DNA from 3 places in the Kitasatospora sp. NPDC023118 genome. Region 2 is predicted to be linked to each of the others. Evidence: riboswitches for the same ligand, from Rfam matches in the RefSeq annotation. Region 2 holds a riboswitch; each other region holds the start of a gene.
What was found. Region 2 has a riboswitch for cyclic di-AMP ahead of ACZ3UD_RS00400 (NlpC/P60 family protein). Riboswitches for the same ligand answer to the same signal wherever they lie in the genome.
Positions count from the first base shown of each region.

Region 1: it holds a riboswitch for cyclic di-AMP, as region 2 does, so the genes downstream of both, ACZ3UD_RS14870 (transglycosylase family protein) here and ACZ3UD_RS00400 (NlpC/P60 family protein) in region 2, are expected to answer to the same signal.
Region 3: it holds a riboswitch for cyclic di-AMP, as region 2 does, so the genes downstream of both, ACZ3UD_RS09375 (transglycosylase family protein) here and ACZ3UD_RS00400 (NlpC/P60 family protein) in region 2, are expected to answer to the same signal.

Region 1 is NZ_JBVHHW010000010.1:14,546-18,749, forward strand. Features, by position in the region: gene ACZ3UD_RS14865 (sirohydrochlorin chelatase family protein) at 98-1,048, shown strand; cyclic di-AMP (ydaO/yuaA leader) riboswitch at 1,598-1,768, shown strand; gene ACZ3UD_RS14870 (transglycosylase family protein) at 1,755-3,014, shown strand; gene ACZ3UD_RS14875 (hypothetical protein) at 3,262-3,462, shown strand; gene ACZ3UD_RS14880 (LacI family DNA-binding transcriptional regulator) at 3,560-4,204, opposite strand, start outside.
Region 2 is NZ_JBVHHW010000001.1:92,439-96,642, forward strand. Features, by position in the region: gene ACZ3UD_RS00390 (NYN domain-containing protein) at 1-6, shown strand, start outside; gene ACZ3UD_RS00395 (C40 family peptidase) at 206-1,243, shown strand; cyclic di-AMP (ydaO/yuaA leader) riboswitch at 1,582-1,735, shown strand; gene ACZ3UD_RS00400 (NlpC/P60 family protein) at 1,746-2,885, shown strand; gene ACZ3UD_RS00405 (C40 family peptidase) at 3,112-4,158, shown strand; gene ACZ3UD_RS00410 (hypothetical protein) at 4,197-4,204, shown strand, end outside.
Region 3 is NZ_JBVHHW010000005.1:287,081-291,284, forward strand. Features, by position in the region: gene ACZ3UD_RS09370 (cytochrome P450 family protein) at 1-1,245, shown strand, start outside; cyclic di-AMP (ydaO/yuaA leader) riboswitch at 1,456-1,622, shown strand; gene ACZ3UD_RS09375 (transglycosylase family protein) at 1,627-2,409, shown strand; gene eno (phosphopyruvate hydratase) at 2,706-3,995, shown strand; gene ACZ3UD_RS09385 (FtsB family cell division protein) at 4,185-4,204, shown strand, end outside.

The sequences.
Region 1 (4,204 bases), on a different contig from region 2:
CGGGACGGCGGAGACACGACCTTCGCACCGTGACCACCCGAAACCCGTACGGCAGCCGACTGCAGGCCTGGCGGGCCGATGTCCTACGATCTCCGGCATGAGCACCGCAGCCATCCCGGGCGCGCCACTGCCCGTCCGCACTCCAGGCTCCCGTGCGCGGGGGCGCCACCGCCGTCCCGAGCGCCCCGAGATCCGCACCGGCTCGCCGGCCCTGGTGCTCGCCGTACCCGCGACCGCCGGGCCCGAGTCCCGCTCGGTCGTCGAGGAACTGCTCTCGATCGTCCGTAGCGAGCACGCCGGCGTCCAGGCCGCGGTCGGCTACCTCCCGACCGGCGGCGCCGAGGGCGAGGCCGGGGACGACCGCACCGTCGCCGAGCTGCTGGCCGAGGCCGCCGAGGCCGGCCTGGCGGCGCCGGTCGTGGTGCCGCTGGTGCCCGGGCCGCACGACTTCCTGACCGGGCTTCACGCCCTCGCCGCCGAGTACGGCGCGACCGTCACCGACACGTTGGGCCCGCACCCGCTGCTGGCCGAGGCCGTGCACGTGCGGCTGTCCGAGGCCGGGCTGGCCAGGGCCGACCGGGCCCGGCTGTTCGCCATCGCGACCGCCGCGGACGGCGTGGTCCTGACCACCGTCGGCGGCGAGGACGCGGCCGCCGCGGCCGGCATCACCGGCGTGCTGCTGGCCGCCCGACTGGCCGTCCCGGTCGTCGCCGCGGCGCTCGACGTCCCCGGCTCGGTGGCCGACGCCGTCAACCACCTCAAGGAGACCGGCTCCCAGCGCCCGGCGCTGGCCCCGCTGGTGATCGGGCCCGAGGCCGACTCGGAGCTGCTCGCCACGGCCGCCGAGGAGACCGGCTGCCCGTCGGCCGCGCCGCTCGGCGCCTACCCGACCGTCGGCCAGCTGATCGCCTCCACCTACCTGGCTGCGCTGCCGACGCCGACGCCGGAGGAGCTGGCCCGGGCCGAAGCGGAGGCCGCGGCCGCCGCCGGGGCCGAGGAGGGCTCCCGCGGCGCCCACGCGGCCGCCCAGGGGCCCGTGGAGGCCTAGCGGACGGCCTGCGACCGCCGTCCCGCATTCCCGCGTCCGAGGGCCCGGAACGACTGTGTTCCGGGCCCTTCGGCTTGCGCCGGCCCGCCCTGCGGCTCGCCCTTTCCGCCGCTCCTCCACCCACCCTCGTCCGCCTCCGGCTCGCCCTGCACCTTGTCCAGGTACGGGAATTACAGGAGTTACGGGAGTTTTGGGAGTTACAGGAGAGATGGAGCGCAATGTCCGTTCTGTCACTTTTTGAAGGGAAATGCCGGGCGTGCATTCCGGCGCTCGACTCGTGACCACTCCCCCGGCGCGACCGCCGCGCCGCTGCGCGCCTCTACACTCCGTCACCCCACTTCTGAAGCGGAGACAATTGCGGGAATCCACAGCCGCATTGCCGAAAAACGATCATTTACGATCATGATTCGTGTCCAATTCGGCAGTTTCCACTAAACCGTGATGCGCGTCACAGATATTTGCAGTTTGAACTTAAGTCTGCTTAACGTGCTCCCCGTTCGTGACCACACGGACCCAGTTCATCCGCAACGCCGAGTCCTGCCGTCGGATGTCCTGGCAGCGCGAAAACGCACCACGGCAGGAGCGGGGGAACCACAGGTAAGTCGCCCCGGGCCGCTCCTCGGAACGGTCCAGGGCTAGGGGTGAAGCCGCGTCCACAGCGCGGCCGGGCAACTCCAGCCCGAATCCGACAGCTCACCTCGCAGGCGTGGGAGAGGACCGCGTCTTCATGCTGCCCACCAACGGCACCCGCCTGTCCGGCCGTACCCGTCGCGTGATCGCCGCCATCGGCGTCGCGGGCGTCGGTCTCACCATCCCGTGCCTCACCACCGGCACCGCCAACGCCGCCCCCGTCGCCACCTGGGACAAGGTCGCCCAGTGCGAGAGCAGCGGCAACTGGAGCATCAACACCGGCAACGGCTTCTACGGCGGCCTGCAGTTCACCTCCAGCACCTGGGCCGCCTTCGGCGGTACCGCGTACGCCCCGCAGGCCAACCAGGCCACCAAGGACCAGCAGATCGCCATCGCCGAGAAGGTCCTCGCCTCGCAGGGCCCGGGCGCCTGGCCCGTTTGCTCGGTCCAGGCCGGCCTGACCAAGGGCGGCGCCCCGGCCGCCGTCGACACCTCCGCCGGCACGGCCGCCAAGCCCGCGCAGAACCAGGCCCCGGCCGCGGCGCCCGCCAAGCCGGCCGCGCCCGCCCAGGAGCAGGCGCAGTCCTCCACCAGCTCCGCTAAGAGTGACTGGGCGCAGAAGCGCCAGGCCCAGGCCGGGAGCGGCGACTACACCGTCGTCGAGGGCGACTGGCTCTCCTCGATCGCCGAGAAGAACAACGTCCAGGGCGGCTGGCAGCACCTGTACGACCTCAACCGCGCCACCCTGACCGAGGGCCCGGACACCATCTACCCGGGCCAGCACCTGACCTTCGGTGACGGCGACAAGGCCCAGGCCGACAAGTCCTCCTCGTCCACCTCCGGCTCCGACTTCGGCTGGTTCAACCGCTCCCAGAAGGCCGGCCAGGCCGCGAACGGCGGTGCCGTGAACGCCAAGCCGACCGCTCAGACCCAGGCCTCGAAGCCGGCTGCCAAGCCGGCTGCCCAGGCCGCCACCGGCAGCCTGGCCGCCGCGGTGTCCTTCGCCGAGTCCAAGGTCGGCCAGGCCTACGTCTACGGCGGCACCGGCAACGGCGGCTGGGACTGCTCCGGCCTGACCCAGGCCGCGCTGCGCGCCGCGGGCATCAACATCCCGCGCGTCGCCGCCGACCAGGCCGCCGCCAGCACCCACGTCTCGCTGGACAGCCTGCAGCCGGGCGACCTGCTGTTCTGGTCGAACAACGGCCAGAACTCCGGCGTGTACCACGTCGCGATCTACATCGGCGGCGGCAAGTACGTCGAGGCGGCCAACCCGAGCTCGGGCGTGCGCGAGCAGACCATCGCCAACTGGGCCCCGGACTTCGCCGGCCGGGTCTGAACAACGACCCACGGGCCCACACGCCCACAACCCACGGGCCCACAGCTGACGGACAACAGATAACAGCTGACAGGTAACAGATTTCAGATAACAGATTTCAACATCTGTCAGCCGTCATCCGAACGCTGACCACCCGCCACCCCCAGGGAGAGTCTGGTCGCTCCTCCCCGGGGGTTCCGGCGTATTCGCATGGTGAAACCCCGCCCCGACCGACATACTCCTGCTCTGCACCCGAGGAGGAGTCACCATGGCCCAGGTCACCATCACGCTCGACGCGAACCTCGCGATAGACGCGATGTTGCTCTCCGGCACCAAAAGCCCGCAGGACGCGGTCGAACTGATCCTGCGTGACTACCTGGCCCGCGGCCGCCGCACCGAGACCCGGACCGGCGACGCGGCCGACGGCCACCGGCTCACCGCCGACCGCCCCGCCGTCCAGGATGGCTGACCGAACAGCACGGTCGAGCAACCGCACGCCGACGGGCCCCGGAGAGCAACCGCCCTCCGGGGCCCGTCAGTTGAGTACCGCCATCCGGTACCGGGGGTCAGCGCGAGCAGGCCCCGGTGGACCCGCGCATCACCAGCTCCGGCTGGAACATGAACTCCCCGCGCTGGGCGGCGTTCCCGCCGACCTCCTCCAGCAGCGCGTCCACCGCCGCCGTGGCCATCGCCTCGACCGGCTGGCGGATCGTAGTCAACGGCGGCTCGGTGAAGGCGATCAGCGGCGAGTCGTCGAAGCCGACCACCGACACGTCCTGCGGCACCGACAGCCCGCGCTGCCGCACAGCCCGGATCGCCCCGAGCGCCATCATGTCGCTCCCGCAGACGATCGCCGTGCAGCCCTTGTCGAGCAGCGCACCGGCCGCCGCGTGCCCGCCCTCCACGCTGAACAGCGTGTGGTGGACGAGCTCCTCCGCCTCCTCCTGGCTGCGCCCGAGCACCTCGCGCATCGCGGCCGTGAAGCCCTCGATCTTGCGCAGCACCGGCACGTACCGCCGCTGCCCGACCGCCAGCCCGATCCGCTCGTGCCCGAGTTCGGCCAGGTGCTGGACGGCCATCCACATCGCGGCCCGGTCGTCCGGCGAGATGAACGGCGCGTCGATCCGCTCGCTGTAGCCGTTGATCAGCACGAACGGCACTCTACGCCCGGCCAGCCGGGCGTAGCGGTCGTGGTCGGCGGTGCTGTCGGC
Region 2 (4,204 bases):
CCCTGACCTCGGGTCGGACGGCGTGAAGGCCGGTCAGCGCGCGTTTTGCGAGGTGTGCGGATCCCGTGAAGTCAGCGTGGGGACCGGAGTTCACGCCTTCGGGGGAGTGGCAAAACGGATAGATCTTCACTAGGGTCTGGCGTCAAACCTATTTTCCGGAATCTCATCCGATCAGGTGAGTCCGATGGAAGAAGGAGCCGCTCCCTTGGCCTCCCACCGCCGTCCCAAGCAGCCGAGCCGCGCGCGGGTCTCCGTGCTCACCGCTGCCGCTGCGACCGCGGTCGCCCTCTCCGCCCAGGTGGCCGCGCACGCGGCGCCGCAGCCGAACAAGGACGACGTCAAGGCGCAGATCGACCAGCTCCAGCAGGAGCAGGAGCAGGCGGCGGAGAAGTACAACGGCGCCAAGGAGCGGGCCGACCAGCTCCGCAAGCAGGCCGATCAGCTGCAGGACCAGGTGGCCCGCAGCCAGGACCAGATGACCCAGCTGCAGACGGGCCTGGCCGAGGTGGCGGGCGACCAGTACCGCACCGGCGGCATCGACCCGTCCGTCCAGCTGATGCTCTCCTCCGACCCGTCCGGCTACCTGGAGAAGGCCTCCAGCGTCCAGCAGGCCAGCGCCAGCCAGACCGAGGCGCTCAAGAGCCTGCTCGACCAGCAGCGCCGGCTGGACCAGGAGAAGGCGGAGGCCGCCGCCGTCCTGTCCTCGCTGGACTCCACCACCAAGGACCTGAACCAGGCCAAGTCGGACGTCAACCAGAAGCTGAAGGCCGCCCAGGACCTGCTGAACTCGCTCAGCGCCGCCGACCGCGCCGCGCTGAAGGCCCAGCAGCAGCAGGACGACCGTGCCTCGCGCGGCAGCGCCCGGGTCGACCTCAGCAGCCTGCCGCCGGCCAGCGGCTACGCGGCCGTGGCCGTCGCCAAGGCGATGAGCAAGCAGGGCTCGCCGTACGTCTGGGGCTCCACCGGGCCGAGCACCTTCGACTGCTCGGGTCTGATGGTCTGGTCGTACGCCCAGGCCGGCGTCTCGCTGCCGCGCACCTCGCAGGAGCAGGGCAACGTCGGCACCCGGGTGCCCTCGCTGGACCAGGCCCAGCCGGGCGACCTGGTGATCTACGGCAGTGACCGGCACCACGTCGGGATGTACATCGGCAACGGCATGGTGGTCCACGCGCCGCACACCGGTGACGTGGTGAAGGTGATGAAGGCCGACGCGATGCCGATCAACACGATCCGCCGGGTCTGACGGCCCGACACGCCCGAAAGTCCGGGTTCCGGCCCTGTGATCCGCGCCACCCTCCTGCCGGGCGTGGCGCTTCGGGTTTGCCCGTTCCGTGGTCGGCTGATGAGGCCTGATCAGCTTTGCGTGCGGCGGCGATCACCATCGGTCATTTTCACAAAAGAACACGGGAAATCTTCCGTCTTTTTTCTGACAAGGATTTGAACGGATCACGGTTCAGTTACTAGGGTCGTGCCTCGAACCACCGCACTGTCGATCACCCAGCCGGGGTGGCGGCGGTGGTTACCGTCGAGTTCGCGAAACAGCGGGGCAGGTCGAAACGACTGTCCGACAGGGGAGCCCAGTGGTCGGGGGCGCTGCGGAGCGGAGCCGGGGAACCACGTTCCTCCGGGGTGAATCGGCGCCAGGTCGGCCGATGGAACGGCCGTGAGGCGTCGTAGGGCATGCTTCCGGCCCGAACCCGTCAGCTCACCCGGTAGGCGGACGTAGGAAGAAGGAGTCCGCCTTCGTGGCGTCCCATCGTCGTCCCAAGCCCGCCAGTCGCGCCCGTGTCTCGATCCTGACCGGTGTTGCCGCGGCAGCCGTCGCCCTCTCCGCGCAGTCCGGCGCGCACGCCGACCCGCAGCCGACCAAGGACCAGGTCAAGGAGCAGGTCGACCAGCTCAACGAGCAGGCCGAGCAGGCGACCGAGAAGTACAACGCCGCCCAGGAGAAGCAGCAGGCCCTGGAGAAGCAGGTCTCCGGCCTGCAGGACCAGGTGGCCCGGCAGCAGGCCCAGGTGACCGACATGCAGGGCGGGCTCGCCGAGATCGCCGGTGAGCAGTACCGCAACGGCGGCATATCCCCGACCGTCCAGCTGATGCTCTCCTCCAGTCCGGACAACTTCCTCAACCAGGCCGGTGCGCTCAACCAGGCCGGTGACACCCAGAAGAACCAGCTGAAGCAGCTCCAGGAGGAGCAGCGCAAGCTCGACCAGGACCGCACCGAGGCCCAGGGCAAGCTCGCCGAGCTGGAGTCCACCACCCAGCAGCTGAAGACCTCCAAGGAGGAGGTCCAGAACAAGCTGAAGGCCGCGCAGGACCTGCTCAACACCCTGACCGAGCAGGAGCGCCAGGCGATCCGTCAGGCCGAGGAGAAGGCCGCGGCCGACGCCAAGGCCCAGGCCGACGCCGCCGCCAAGGCCGCCCAGCAGCAGGCCGCCGCCGACCGCGCCTCGCGCGACAGCGGCCGCACCGACATCAGCTCGGGTTCGGGCTCCTCGGCCTCGCCGGTCGCCAAGCCGGCCGCCCCCGGCAGCTCGCACGGTGCCGCCGCGCTGGCCGCCGCCGCGGGCAAGGTCGGCAGCCCCTACGTGTGGGGCGCCACCGGCCCGGGCTCCTTCGACTGCTCCGGCCTGATGGTCTGGGCATTCAACCAGGTCGGCGTGTCGCTGCCGCGCACCTCGCAGGAGCAGGCCGGCGCCGGCACCCGGATCGGCTCGGACATCTCCCAGGCCCAGCCCGGCGACCTGCTGATCTTCTACAGCGACGCCCACCACGTCGGCATCTACGCGGGCAACGGCCAGGTGCTGCACGCGCCCAAGCCGGGTGCCTCGGTCCGCTACGAGGCGGTCTCCAACATGCCGCTGGCCTCCATCGTGCGGGTCTGATCCCCGCCCAGGCCGTTCGGGCCCGGCCCACCATCACGGAGGGCCGGGCCTGCGGCTTTTCCGACGGATCGAGCGGATGTCCGATTAGGAATCAAATATTCGGGTCTGGAGGGGTTTGGACTCGCTTGCCCTGACTCGCTAACGTCTGCCACCGGACTCCCGCTCGACGGCCGCCCGCTGGGGCGCGGCCGCGGGGCCGCGCCGCAGGATTGGAGCCGTTGCCGCCATGTCCGTGCACCGTCGTTCCCAACTGCTCGTCCGTGCGCTGGTGCTGACCGCGGCCGCCACCACGGCCCTGGGTGTGACGGCCGGCGGCAGCGCCCAGGCCGCTCCCGGCGCACCGGGCACACCCGACCGCAGAGACGTCAAGGCGCAGGTCGAGCAGCTGTACGACGAGGCCGAGCAGGCGTCCGAGAAGTGCAACGCCGCGCAGGAAGCGCAGAAGCGGCTCCAGGCCGAGACCACGCTCCTGCAGGGCGAGGTCGCCGCCGGCCAGGACCAGCTCAACCAGCTGCGCGGGGACCTCGCGACCGTGGCCGGGGCCGAGTACCGCGGCGGCGGGATGACCCAGACCGCCCAGCTGATGCTCTCCAGCGACCCCGAGTCCTACCTCGCCCGTGCCCGCACCTTCGGGCAGGCCGCCGAGCGGCAGCGGGAGACGCTGCACGAGCTGGTCAGCCGTCAGCGCAGGCTCGACCAGCGCCGCACCGAGACCGCGGGCAAGCTCGCCGAACTGGACCAGGCCCGGCGCTCGCTGGTCGAGAACAAGCAGCAGATCCAGCAGCGGCTGGTCAAGGCGCAGAAGCTGCTCAACAGCCTGGGCGCGGCCGAGCGGGCCCGGATGGTCGTCCAGGACGCCAACGACGCCGAGCGGCGCGCCACCCGCGGCACCGACCGGCTGGACCTCGGCACCACCCCGGCCGCCTCCGAGCGCGGGGCGGCCGCGCTGGCCGCCGCGGTGCGGATGATCGGCTCGCCGTACGTCTACGGATCCGCCGGGCCCCGCGCCTTCGACTGTTCCGGTCTGATGTACTACAGCTGGCGGCAGGCCGGAGTGACCCTGCCGCGCACCTCGCAGGCCCAGGCGTACGCCGGGCAGCGGATCAGCCTCTCCGAAGCGCGGCCGGGAGACCTGGTGATCTTCTACCGGGACATGCACCACGTCGGGATGTACGCCGGCGGCGGGGTGATGGTGCACGCCCCCTACCCGGGCGCCAAGGTGCGGTACGAGAGCGTCAACGCGATGCCGGTCACCGGGGTGGTCAGGCTCTGAGCGCGACGCCCTCCGACCCGGCCGACATACCCGGTCGCGTGCTGTC
Region 3 (4,204 bases), on a different contig from region 2:
ACCTGGGAGTTCGCCGCCGACCCGTACCCGGCCTACGCCTGGCTGCGCGAGCACGCCCCGGTGCACCGCACCAGGCTGCCGAGCGGCGTCGAGGCCTGGCTGGTGACGCGGTACGCGGACGCCCGGCAGGCGCTGGCGGACAGCCGGTTGTCGAAGAACCCGGCGCACCACAGCGAGCAGGCGCATCGCACCGGCCGGGTGGGCATCCCGGGGGAGCGGCAGGCGGACCTGATGACCCACCTGCTGAACATCGACCCGCCGGACCACACCCGGCTGCGCCGGCTGGTGTCCAAGGCGTTCACGCCGCGCCGGGTGGCCGAGTTCGAGCCGCGGGTGCAGCAGCTCACCGACCGGCTGATCGACGGCTTCGCGCAGCGCGGCTCGGCGGACCTGATCCACGAGTTCGCCTTCCCGCTCCCCATCTACGCCATCTGCGACATGCTGGGCGTGCCGGCCGAGGACCAGGACGACTTCCGCGACTGGGCCGGGATGATGATCCGACATGGCGGGGGCCAGCGCGGCGGCGTGGGACGGGCGGTGAAGCGGATGCGGGCGTACCTGCTGGAGCTGATCCACCGCAAGCGGGCGGACCTCGGTGACGACCTGATCTCCGGTCTGATCAGAGCCAGTGACCACGGCGAGCACCTGACCGAGAACGAGGCGGCCGCGATGGCCTTCATCCTGCTGTTCGCCGGTTTCGAGACGACCGTCAACCTGATCGGCAACGGGACGTACGCGCTGCTGCGCAACCCGGGGCAGCGGGCGCTGCTGCAGGAGTCGGTAGTGCGCGGGGAGACCGCGCTGCTGGAGACCGGGATCGAGGAACTCCTGCGCTACGACGGGCCGGTGGAACTGGCGACCTGGCGGTTCGCGACCAGGCCGCTGGCCATCGGCGGGGTGGACATCCCGGTGGGCGATCCGGTGCTGGTGGTGCTGGCGGCGGCGGACCGCGACCCGGCCCGGTTCGCGGAGGAGAACACCCTCGACCTGGCCCGAACCGACAATCCCCACCTGGGGTTCGGGCACGGCATCCACTACTGCATCGGCGCCCCGCTGGCCCGGCTCGAAGGACGCGCCGCGCTGGCCACGCTGCTTTCCCGACTGCCCGATCTGCGACTGGCCGAAAGCCCGGAGAATCTCCGCTGGCGGGGTGGTCTGATCATGCGCGGATTGCGCGAACTTCCGGTCGAATTCAGTCCCGAGATCCGCTCTCCGCATGCGCTTCCTGAGGCCCCGACACGCTGACTGGACGTCGTTGACGCGCTCCTGATGGCGGTGTGAACACCCATCAATCCGGACAAACAGGCGCAGTTGGTAGGCGATTGATCACATGCCGTAATTTCTGTGTGATGTCGGTGATATGAGCTTGTGATTGGTCTGAGGATCTGTCTAGTCTCCCTGGAGTTCGCAGCTGCGGACCTCGTGCGCGGAACGCCGAATCCTGCCCGCCGCGCCACGGGAAACCGACCAGACCCTTGGGCAGGGGCGGGGGAACCAGGTTTGTTGCCGTCCCCCACGGCTTGGGGTGAAGCCGCCCGAGCGGAACGTCTCCGCGCACGGCGGCCGGGCCACCTCCCGGTCCGAACCCGACAGCTCACCTCGCAGGCGTGCGGAGAGGGACCCTTCATGCTGTTCGTTGGAACTGGCCGTCACCGTCGTCGCACCCAGGCCGAGAAGGCCATCGCCGTCGCCGGTGTGGCCGGCGTCGGACTCGCGATGCCGCTCCTCGCCGCCACCGGCGCCTCCGCCGCCCCGGCCTCCGCCTGGGACTCCGTCGCCCAGTGCGAGAGCGGCGGCGACTGGAGCATCAACACCGGCAACGGCTTCTACGGCGGCCTGCAGTTCACCTCCAGCACCTGGAAGGCGTACGGCGGCACCGCCTACGCGCCGCAGGCCAACCAGGCCAGCAAGGGCCAGCAGATATCGGTCGCCGAGAAGGTGCTGGCCTCCCAGGGCCCGGGCGCCTGGCCGGTCTGCTCCGTCAAGGCGGGTCTGAGCAAGGGCGGTGCCCCGGCCGCGGTCGACACCTCCTCGGACGCCAAGCCGCAGTCCGCCCCCCAGCAGCAGACGCCCAAGCAGCAGGCCCCGAAGCAGCAGGCCCCCAAGGCGGACGCGAAGCCCGCCCAGCCGTACGCTCCGAAGCACGCCGCCCCGAAGCAGGCCGAGAAGCCCGCCGAGCAGCCGGTCCAGCAGTACGTTCCGAAGCACGCCGCCCCGCGCGCCGCCCAGCCGGCCCAGGCCGCCCCGGCCGGCCACGACTACACCGTCCACTCCGGTGACACCCTGTCGAGCATCGCCGCCGCCCAGGGCGTGTCCGGCGGCTGGCAGGCGCTGTACGACGGCAACCGCGGCACGGTCGGCGGCGACCCGAACCTGATCATGCCCGGCCAGGTCCTGCACCTCGGCTGAACCGGTCGGTAGGGCCTCGGCCGAGACGGTCCGTAGGACCTCGAACAGCACCCCGGGGACGAAGGGGGCCGCGCCCGGCCCCCTTCGTCCGCATTCGTCCGCGCCGGGGGCTGGGGGGACAAGCTGGGACAAGCAGGTGAACTACCGGTGGGTAGCAGGGCCACACGCCGAGACGGGACCGAGGCCAACGTGGCCCCGGGAGCCCGGGCGGTTAGGCTCTGGTCGTAACGACTCCGCAATCGTCCCGCCGACAGCACCACCGTCAGCCGGACCCTGCTCCCGCAAGGAGATGCCTCGTGCCGTCCATCGATGTCGTCGTAGCCCGTGAGATCCTCGACTCGCGCGGCAACCCCACGGTCGAGGTCGAGGTCGGCCTCGACGACGGAAGCACCGGTCGTGCCGCTGTCCCGTCGGGTGCCTCGACCGGCGCCTTCGAGGCGCTGGAGCTGCGCGACGGTGACAAGAACCGCTACTTCGGCAAGGGCGTCGAGAAGGCCGTTCTGGCCGTCATCGAGCAGATCGGCCCGGAGCTCGTCGGCTACGACGCCACCGAGCAGCGCCTGATCGACCAGGCCATGCTCGACCTGGACGCCACCCCCGACAAGTCCTCGCTCGGCGCCAACGCCATCCTGGGCGTCTCGCTGGCCGTCGCGCACGCCGCGTCCGAGGCCAGCGACCTGCCGCTGTTCCGCTACCTGGGCGGCCCGAACGCGCACGTCCTGCCGGTCCCGATGATGAACATCCTCAACGGCGGCTCGCACGCGGACTCCAACGTCGACATCCAGGAGTTCATGATCGCCCCGATCGGCGCGGAGTCCTTCTCCGAGGCCGTCCGCTGGGGCGTCGAGGTCTACCACACCCTCAAGGGCGTGCTGAAGGACCGCGGCCTGTCCACCGGCCTCGGCGACGAGGGCGGCTTCGCGCCGAACCTGGACAGCAACCGCGAGGCCCTGGACCTCATCATGGAGGCGATCCAGAAGGCCGGCTACGTGCCCGGCCGTGACGTCGCGCTGGCCCTGGACGTCGCCTCCTCCGAGTTCTACCAGGACGGCGCCTACCAGTTCGAGGGCAAGGCCCTCTCGGCCGCCGAGCTCATCGAGTACTACGCCGAGCTGGTCGCCGCCTACCCGCTGGTCTCCATCGAGGACCCGCTGGACGAGTCGGACTGGGACGGCTGGAAGGCCATGACCGTCAAGCTGGGCGACAAGGTCCAGCTGGTCGGTGACGACCTGTTCGTCACCAACCCGGCCCGCCTGGCCAAGGGCATCGAGACCGGCACCGCCAACGCGCTGCTGGTGAAGGTGAACCAGATCGGCTCGCTGACCGAGACCCTGGACGCCGTCGAGCTGGCCCAGCGCAACGGCTACCGCTGCATGATGTCGCACCGCTCCGGCGAGACCGAGGACGTCACCATCGCCGACCTGGCCGTCGCCACCAACTGCGGCCAGATCAAGACCGGTGCCCCGGCCCGCTCCGAGCGCGTCGCCAAGTACAACCAGCTGCTGCGCATCGAGGAGATCCTCGACGACGCCGCCGAGTACGCCGGCCGCGGCGCCTTCCCGCGCTTCCGCTTCGCGGACCAGTAAGCACAGTCGCTTCGCGGACCGGTGAGCACAGTCGCTCCGCGACCGGTGAGCACAGCAAGCACGAGGGCTGAGCAGCCGAGCTAGCGCAAGCCTGACCGGTGCCCCGCCGCACACCCCGTAGGGTGGACGGCGGGGCACCGTCGCGACCAGGAGGGGATACGGGAGATGGCTGGCTGGAGGATCCCGGGCTTGGCGGCCCGACCTCGGTT